DNA from 3 places in the Sporosarcina sp. QA0331 genome. Region 1 is predicted to be linked to each of the others. Evidence: riboswitches for the same ligand, from Rfam matches in the RefSeq annotation. Region 1 holds a riboswitch; each other region holds the start of a gene.
What was found. A riboswitch is a leader RNA that binds a small molecule or an ion and turns the genes downstream of it on or off. The one in region 1 is predicted to bind lysine.

Region 2: another riboswitch for lysine. It lies ahead of AC0L13_RS13925 (amino acid permease); the one in region 1 lies ahead of AC0L13_RS13340 (Na+/H+ antiporter NhaC family protein).
Region 3: another riboswitch for lysine. It lies ahead of dapA (4-hydroxy-tetrahydrodipicolinate synthase); the one in region 1 lies ahead of AC0L13_RS13340 (Na+/H+ antiporter NhaC family protein).

What each region holds. Positions count from the first base shown of each region.
Region 1 is NZ_CM147850.1:2,634,707-2,637,988, forward strand. Features, by position in the region: gene AC0L13_RS13340 (Na+/H+ antiporter NhaC family protein) at 167-1,744, opposite strand; lysine riboswitch at 1,885-2,060, opposite strand; gene yunB (sporulation protein YunB) at 2,114-2,929, opposite strand; gene AC0L13_RS13350 (bifunctional metallophosphatase/5'-nucleotidase) at 2,971-3,282, opposite strand, start outside.
Region 2 is NZ_CM147850.1:2,744,369-2,747,650, reverse strand. Features, by position in the region: gene AC0L13_RS13925 (amino acid permease) at 1-1,216, opposite strand, end outside; lysine riboswitch at 1,326-1,503, opposite strand; gene AC0L13_RS13920 (VOC family protein) at 1,653-1,988, shown strand; gene AC0L13_RS13915 (hydrolase) at 2,259-2,798, opposite strand; gene AC0L13_RS13910 (helix-turn-helix domain-containing protein) at 3,009-3,282, shown strand, end outside.
Region 3 is NZ_CM147850.1:3,758,111-3,761,392, forward strand. Features, by position in the region: gene AC0L13_RS19155 (hypothetical protein) at 1-268, shown strand, start outside; gene AC0L13_RS19160 (toast rack family protein) at 621-1,343, shown strand; lysine riboswitch at 1,504-1,682, shown strand; gene dapA (4-hydroxy-tetrahydrodipicolinate synthase) at 1,811-2,695, shown strand; gene AC0L13_RS19170 (MFS transporter) at 2,764-3,261, opposite strand; gene AC0L13_RS19175 (MFS transporter) at 3,177-3,282, opposite strand, start outside.

The sequences.
Region 1 (3,282 bases):
TCTGAGTATTATGAGTAGGTAATTTGGCGTGTGAAAGTGACCGGCTCGTGGCAACGGATGTCCGATAGCGGATAATTATGATTGGAGAGACCGGTTTATTCTTTATCAAATAAAAAAACTGTCACTTCCTCCGTAACTAAACGGTAGATGTGACAGTTTATTTCTATTAGAATGAAGTTGCCTTCACTTCTGATTTATTCCTTTTTGAAATCCAAGTCGTGAGTAAACTAGCGATTAAAATGATAACCGCGGCAAGACCGATCCAAACCGATCCAGTAAGTCCGAGGACAAAGTAGCCGATTGTAGCAATGCCCGCTGAAATCAGGGCATAAGGGAGCTGCGTCGATACGTGGTCCATGAGATTGGATCCCGCACCTGTTGAAGAAAGAATCGTCGTATCAGAAATCGGTGAACAGTGATCCCCGAATACAGCTCCTGCCAATACGGCGGACAACGCAGGAAGAAGCAATTCAGGTTCTGCGTTAATCATAATCGTACCGGCAATCGGAAGAAGGATACCGAAAGAACCCCATGAAGTCCCAGTTGAAAACGCCATTAAACCAGCAAGTACAAACATGATAACCGGCAAGAAATGGACGGGTACATTTGACTGTTCTACGACGCCCGACAAGAAAGGACCTGTTTCCAATACGTCGATCAAATCTGTTAATCCCCATGCGAAAATCAAGATGAGAATCGCAGGCATCATCGCTTTAGCACCGCTAATGAACGCTTTGCCAATAAGGCTATAGGAAGCAGTCTCGTTTTTACCCATTTGGGAAATGTATAGGATTGCCGCCAATATTGTTCCGGCAAGACCACCTACTACCAATGACAAAGGTACATCAGTGTTTTCGAAAATAGTCCAAATGCTCGACGAGCCGCCGATACGGTAGCCTGTCCAAATCATCATTCCTAATGTAATGACGACAAGTGTAATGATAGGAGCAATCAAATCAACGACACGTCCATAGGAGTGAATCGGAAAATCTTCTTTTAATTGTCCCGGAATCTCTTTTTTCGGATCAAAGAGCTCCCCTTTTTCTTGGGCACGCATCTCATGTTTTTTCATATCAAAATAATCAATATTTGTCCAAGCAAAGAAAAATACCATTGCTAATGTAGCAATAACGTAAAAATTCATCGGTGCCATCATCAGGAACGCGGAAAGCGGAGAGTAATTGATTGCGGCAGATGTACTAAAAATAAGTGCCAATTGGCCGATGAGAAATGCTCCCCAGCTCGAAATCGGTGAAATTACACAAATCGGAGCCGATGTAGAATCGATAAAGTACGCCAATTTCGCTCGTGAAATGCGGTGCTGGTCTGTAATTGGTCTTGCAATTTGTCCAACTGCTAACGCATTGAAATAATCATCTACGAAAATGAGGATACCAAGCAGAACAGTCAACACCTTCGCGCCACGTCTCGTCTTAATACGTTTGATTGCCCATTCTGCAAAAGCCCTGCTCCCACCGGATAGACTGACAAATGCTGTCAAGATTCCTAGCAATAAAATAAAAGTCATAATGTAAATATTATAGATATTTACTTCTCCTTCATCCCAGAAAGAGACAATCATCGCAGTCCATAGATTTTGTAACGTATCGACTGGGGAAAAACTAGCGACTAATAATGCAGCTGTCACAATTCCCGCTCCAAGGGATAAGAGTACCCTTTTCGTCGTCAATACCATAACAATTGCCACGATTGGCGGCAAAATTGAAACCCAAGTGCCTATCATAAAAAACATTCCTCCAATTTTTCGGAACGGTAGGATTTAGAAAGAAAAAACCGACACCCTTTACACTAGAATGTGTAATAGGTGTCGGCTTATTCTACGGTTCGTTTGTAAGATAATATCTGAGATGTTTTATCTAACGTACGATCTGTAGCTCATCATGCATTATGCACATGACAGTGCCATTCCTGTTCGAAATGACCCCAGCATGGATGGTCGGCGTTCCATTCCAAGCTTCGGCAAAACTTCCTTTCATGGGCGGTCTACGATGCCAATCTCGCGTCCACTACTAATAAGTCTTGCAGCCTCTACCTAATCGGTGTTCCTCTTTAGGCTACTAGCATAACAGGTACTCAATGTTATTTCAAGCGTTTATTCCCCACTGCCTACGATTGGGTATGGAACTTCTATTTGAGGAGGATTGTCGCCGCCCCGATTATAAATTTGAGGAATCGGGCTTTGAATCAATCCGATCGCTACAGGGATTTTCTGCTCCACGACACTTCTCCGCGTTGCCAACGGAACGATGATTTGGACATTCACCGTCACCAAAATATTCACTTCCACCATTGCGTTATTTATGCCAAACTCTGTAATACCCGTCTCGACAGTCGTCTGCGCTTCCCCGATGACATGGAATCGAATTGGAATTTTAGGCCCGAAATTTCCGATCATCGGGATACCTGTTGCTTGCCCCAATGGTACGAAGAAGACGACACCACCGTCAGCCTCCATCGCATCGGGATCATATTCGATGTTTTCACTTAGAGGCAGCATTTCTAAATTTCCGCTCTCGGCCATTTTGAGATAAGCCTCCACAAGGCTATGTATCTCCGCCCTCGATTTATTGATGATTTCAGCATTCAATGTATTGGTAACCATTCCAGGTGAATCATTCGGTACATTTTCGATGATTTCATTCACATCATAAATGTCCGTAGATCGTGATTTAATCGCCTGTGTGATAACATGCGCCGCAATCCTCTCCGTTTCAACTTCCGCATATTGCAGATAAATCGGAGTGAGTTTTGAGTTGACAAAGTATAGAAATAGGGCGATTGTTACGAGGAATGCCGGAAAGATGAGCGGCAACAAACGGCGCTTTCGACGAGGCTTGCCATTTGGACTGGAACGGCGATATCTGTTCCTTTTTCTATAATTTCGAGACGGTTGCCCATAAAATCTCAAAACGACCCCTCCTGCCTAATATTATGCAGGAACGGGGTCGTTCATTCTTGTTTAAAGTTGCCTTTCCTTGTCTCAGATCCGTTTTGGCTATCCCTTTTCATCCCGTACCAAATGAAGACATCCCGAATCAATTCAGGCATATGATATTCTTTAACTGCGTCTTTTAGTACCGGGAAAAAGAATCCGAATGTAAACATATCAAGCGTTGCAAGTGTATAGGATTGCCCGGTTACCACTTTTCGATTGCCGGCATACAGTTCTCCATCACTTTTCCTGAATAACCTTTCAAAGATAATTTTGCCCATGTACGTACCGCGGAATCCGAGCCCTTTAATTTCTGTCTCCGGCCATGA
Region 2 (3,282 bases), 110 kb from region 1:
GATCCGATAGCTTACCGCCTTGCGCAATAAAGGCTCTTCTGAAACGGTAGTGACTGATAGCAATACCGAGCCACGTAACAAATCCAGCCATCCCCGATGCGTTCAACAGCCAGACGTAAACAGTACCGTCCCCGAAGAAAGTGGATAGGAAGGCAAGGGAACCGACTAATGTCGTGGCGATCAAAGCGTTGACTGGCACGCCTCTTTTATCCAATTTCCCTAAGAACTTCGGCGCTTTCCCATCACGCGCCAAATCCCAAAGCATACGCGTAGACGCGTACATGCCCGAGTTACCCGCAGATAAGACGGCTGTCAAAATGATGGCATTCATGACAGAAGCGGCAAAAGCGAATCCGGCCCGTTCAAATACGAGTGTGAATGGACTGACGGAAACCGACTCACTTAATAATCGTGCATCTGTATACGGGATAATCATCCCAATGACGAAAATCGCAAAGATGTAGAAAAGAAGGATGCGCCAAAATACGGAGTTCACCGCTTTTGGAATCGTTTTTTCGGGATTTTCACTCTCACCTGCAGCCACTCCAAGTAATTCCGTACCTTGGAATGAAAAGCCTGCAGCCATGAAAATACCCAGTATGGCAAAGAATCCTCCGTTGAACGGTGCATCGTCAATCGTAAAGTTCGTAAAGCCGATCGCTTCGCCGCCCATGATGCCAAAGATCATCAGAAACCCGGTAATAATGAAGATGATGACGGTCACAACTTTAATGAGTGAAAACCAAAATTCGGTTTCTCCAAAACCTTTGACAGACATATAGTTGATGCCGAACATGATCAGAAGGGCAAGCCCGCTCCACAAGAACGAAGGGCTTTCAGGAAACCAGAATTTCATGATCAATACAACAGCTGCCAGTTCCGCGGCAATCGTGATTGCCCAGTTATACCAATAATTCCAACCAATCGCAAACCCGAATGCTGGATCGACGAATCGTGTGGCATATTCTTTGAATGATCCAGCCACCGGCATATAAGCTGCCATCTCCGCAAGGCTCGTCATTAGGAAGTACACCATGATCCCGACAGCGGCATAAGCAACCAACGCCCCTCCAGGCCCAGCAGCATGGATTGCTCCGCCACTTGCCAAGAAAATCCCCGTTCCAATCGAACCTCCAAGAGAAATCATCATCAGATGACGGGCTTTCAATGTTCTTTTCAATTGAGGCGTATTCGTAGATGTTAACTTGTTCTTCATGTTGTCCACTCCTCTTTGTGACGGAAGGTTGTTACATCTATATAGTTTAACCAAATAAAAAACAGCCATCAGGGAAAATCGACGGCTGTTGGATATGTGCGTTAATCCTTCCGAAGATAGTTCTCCACGTTGAAAACGTGACAATGATGTTCCTGTTCGAAAACATCACCAGCATGGATAGCCAATGATCTATCCATACTTCGGCAACTTATCCTTTCAAACGGAGTCAGCAATCTCAGAGAATCTCGTCCGTCCTACTCTTATAAGCAGCAGCCTCTATCCCATCGGTGAATGGGAGTATTAAATTAATGAATAAATTATAGGGCAATATTATTCATAATGCAATGGTAAACATTACACATTCAACTTCTTCTGGAGTATAGAAGTGTGTTAGAATATTTGTAATTCACCATGCGATGAAAGGGGTAATAGATCTATGAAATATAAAGTATCGGAAAACATCGGGTTTCAAGTAGAAAATATCGAGAAAGCTAAATTATTTTATGAAAATGTTTTAGGCTTTAAACAGCCTGAAAAGAGCTTTGTCAATGAGATAGGGTTCCGAACGGACAACAATAACATTTTCTTAATTGAAGGCGATACCAACCTCGGACCCGTATTGGAAGTTTTCGTAGGGGATCTTGAAAAAGCGAAGCAGCATTTATTGGAAAATGGATGTGAGATAGTTCGTTGGGAAGGCAAAGGGAAGGATTGCTATGTGAAAGACCCATTTGGAATGGTTTTTAATGTGTGGGAAGAGAAAAAAATTTAAGAAGTGGGGCTTTTTCATCCGAAAAGAAAACCAACCACGGTAACCCTATAAATAAGTTGACTATGTACGGATTTCATCAAAGGTTCACGGAGTTGCTGAAAAAGGAAATGATCCCCCTTTACGGTTGTAAAGGGAGATCATTGAATTGAATCAATAATAACTAGCGGTACTTCTTAAAGGAATTTGTAGGCAATTCACCAGCTTCGGCGCATTTAATATTTTCTGTTTCCAAACGATGCATAATTTATTTGGTGTGCCAAGTGTCTCGCGCTACTTAATAATCTTCAAGACTTGTTTAAACTCTTTCGCATCCGCTGATTCCAGCAATTCATAAATTGCCATTTCAACGCTTGTTCCGAAAATGCCAAGTGCCTTCATTTTTTCTAGCCCAAGTTGTTTATTTGCCAATGTGCGGGAAGATACGGCATCTTCCACGACTTGTACATCATAGTGAGATTCTTTTAGATCGGCAGCTGTTTGGTAGACACAAATATGCGTTTCGATGCCCGCAATTAGGATTTTCTGTTTTTGCGTTGCTAGCAGCGCATTTTTAAACTCTTCAGTTTTCCAAGCGCTAAACGTCATTTTAGGGATAGATGTAAGTCCTTCCATTTGTTCAGCCACTTCTTCCACGGTAGGCCCTAAACCATCTGGATACTGTTCGAGCCAAATAATCGGCACATCCAAAATCCGCAAACAGCCAATCAGCTTCCTCAAATTATCGATTAACGCCTCACTGTCATGCACAATTCTAGCCAATTTCCCTTGAACATCTACAAGTACAAATACCGTTTGATCTTTTGTGAACATATGAGATTCCAGCCCCCTTTGTATACTTGACTTTGGTTGTTGGGTATTCTTTAACCAATCATACCATTATTCAAAATTATTTTCGGTGCAATCTATAATCTAAATTGGCCGCTGTTGATCATTAACTCAATCTATGTATAACTCTACGGAGCGTTTGTTGCTGCTAACGAGATAAACCCCTAAGATGGAATAGAGCAGGAGGAGAAAATGATGGATAATCGTAAAGTTGGAGAGTTGATTTATAATTTGCGAAAAGAAAAAGGGCTGACACAAAAACAATTAGCCGATCAAATGAACATTTCTGATCGAACAATTTCAAAATGGGAGCGTGGATATGGCTGTCCTGATGTCACGCTATTACCAAGTTTGTCCGCCTTGTTAGGAGTAAATATAGAAAACATTTTAGATGGTGAATTAACGTCGAATGAATTTGTAGGAGGAAATATGAAAAACACGAATTATTTTGTCTGTCCGTCATGCAATA
Region 3 (3,282 bases), 1.1 Mb from region 1:
CGATGTAGGCAGCTTGAAATCGGAAATGGGCGACCTAAAATCCGATGTAGGCAGCTTGAAATCGGAAATGGGCGACCTAAAATCCGATGTAGGCAGCTTGAGATCAGAAATGCACAGCCGGTTTGATCGAGTCGATGATCTTTTAGAAGGAATTGGTGGTCAATTTGAGCACCAAACTAGCCAGCGCATCGCCGAAGGACAAGCTGTCTCAAAGGAACTCATGAGCATTAAATCACGAATCTTTGACTTGGAATCTAAAACTATGTAAATAGGATTTATGTATATGTAAAACAGAACCTAAGGCAGCCGCTGTAGGTTCTGTTTTTTCATGAATGATTAGGACTCCATTAAAACTGTAATGATGATGCCCAGTGCAATTCCAACAAAGACAGTGGCTGAATATAGTAACACCCGCCTCATTCCCTCATCCTTCCGTCACTCTTTTTACCAATATATTAACGAGCGGGACAAAACATGTTAGAAACAGAGCAACCGACACCCATGCGCAAGATGCATTTCCCCTCAGCCTTGAGACGTATGTGAAAATCAAACATACGACTGGTAAGTTATTCAATTGAATAAGGTAGAATAGAATAAAATGGGATAGAAGGAGAAATGATATGAATAAATTTCTATGGACCACGCTAATAACGATCTTTTTAGTCATCTTTGGCATCTATGGGTATAACAAATGGTTTGCGAAGGCTAGCGGCAATGACATTTCGATTGAAAAAGACAATGCTGATGCTTTAGATGTAAGCATTGACTTTGGAGTTGGCGACCTGTACATCCAGGGCGGTTCCTCGGAGTGGGTCAGCGGTGAGTTTACTTATAACCACAAAAGACTGGAACCAAAAGTATCTTATAAGAAACGGAAGGACATTGGCTTCGTAGATATTAAGCAAGGCTCAAAACCAATCTTCGGCTTTACCAAACGTAATTTGAAAAACGAATGGGACCTACAGCTGACTAACGATGTCCCTATAGATTTGGAAGTGGACATGGGCGTTTCAAGCTCCACATTGGACTTACAAGGCATTCAACTAAACAGCCTTTCCATCGATAGCGGAGTTGGCGAATCCGTCATCGATCTAAGCGGCAAATGGAACAAAGGCTTCCGGGCTGATTTTGACTTGGGAGTTGGCGACGTAACGATCATCCTTCCGAAACAGACCGGCGTTAGAGTAAATGTTTCAAAAGGGATTGGAAGAGTTGATTTGAAAGACTTCACTAAACAAAACGATGGTATATATGTCAATGACGCCTATTCAGGGGCAGACACTATCATAGACATTTCCCTCGACATCGGCGTAGGCGATGTAAAAATTAAGACGGCAGAATGAGTTGAGTCTACTACTGGCACCTCAAAATATAGTAAATAGGCATTGATAGTATACTTGGGATATCATAAATTCACATTATTTTCACGTTTCACTTGCAATTTTGCACGATTCGTTGTAAAGTGATAGTTAATTTAACAATATCTTATTTCGCAAGTTTTGAAGTAAGGATAGAGGCGCAAAGACCATCAGTACACAATCAGAGGATAATGAGATCCTTTGAAGATTGTGGAAAGGGGAATTTGCCGAAGTGGAGAGACTCTCATTTATCTCGAAGCTGGTTCTGGGTTGAATAAGTCCAGGATTGTCATATAGGAAACTATATGGAGGGCTATCTTATGCAAAGAAATAATTTATTTTATTATTTCAAGCAACAACGAGCCCTCGTTGTTGCTTTTTGTGTTCTTTTTGCAATTGCCCTTCTCCCTCTATTTTATTTACCAAAATAAAAGACAGGATGTGGAGAAACGATGAATTTCGGACAAATTGTAACAGCTATGGTAACTCCTTTTGATGCACAAGGTGAAATTGATTTCCAAGCAACGAGGAGCTTGATCAATCACTTAATTGCAAATGGATCAGATGGCTTGGTGGTAGCAGGGACGACAGGAGAATCCCCTACGTTATCGAACGAAGAAAAAGTGAAATTGTTCAGATTTACAGTGGAAGTGGTGAATGGAAGAGTCCCGGTCATTGCAGGAACAGGCTCGAATAATACAAGAGAATCAATTGAACTGACAATGCATGCAGAAGATGCAGGCGTCGATGGCATCATGCTTGTCACCCCGTACTACAACAAGCCTTGCCAGGAAGGATTATATCAACACTTTAAGACAATTGCGGCGGCCACTTCTTTACCGGTCATGCTGTACAATATTCCAGAGCGCAGCGCTGTCAACATGTCAGTCGAAACGACCATCCGCCTTTCAGAAATTCCAAATATCGTTGCCGTCAAAGAGGCGAGCGGTGATTTAGACGCGATGGCAGAAATTATCGAGCGTACACGTGAAGGCTTCTCATTGTATAGCGGCGACGATGCGCTGACGCTTCCAGTATTATCGATTGGCGGAACAGGCGTCGTTTCAGTATCTGCCCATGTGTTGGGGAATGAAATGCAAACGATGATCCGCAATTTCAAAATCGGCAACACAGTTGAAGCTGCTAGCAATCATCGTCAACTACTGCCGAAGATGAAAGCACTCTTTGCAGCTCCGAATCCTTCACCTGTTAAAGCAGCGCTGAATCTAAAAGGAATCCAAGTCGGGGGTGTGCGCTTACCGATGATTCCGTTGAATGAAGAACAACTATATTCGCTGGAACGAGCACTGTCTAGCAATCAAGAAGTGACCATATAATTAAAGCAATCCATCCCACGAGCTTTTGTACTCGGGGATGGATTGTTTTTTAATTATGTATCACCTTACTATTCCGTTTCTGATTCGCCTTTATTTTTTCCAGGTTTCATCACAAACGCTCCACCAATTAGGAAAGCTCCGCTAACATAAAAGACAGATACGACACCTACCCAGCCGCCCACCGCCCCAAAAAAGACCGGTGCAATGAATTGAGAAAGTCGATTGGTCATTAATCGAATGCCAAGGACTTCCCCCGTGCGCGATTTTGGCGAAGCATTGTAGGTCGTCGTCATCGAAATCGGTTGTCCACACCCTAATCCAAACCCCATCAGACAGCTAAAAACACAGAAAAGAATGAAGTTATTTGATAACGTGAAAACGAGAAAAGAAGAACCTGCAAGCAAAATAGAACTGAATAACACAACTTCGCGGCCCATCAGCTGCAATAGTTTAGGCAAAACAAACCTGACAATCATCGTCGCTAATCCTTGAATGGCAAGGATCCAACCAATTGTGGAGGTTGAGATTCCGATTTCTTTCCGTACAACGGAAAGTAGGCAACAAATATGTCCTTTGAATACAGCACA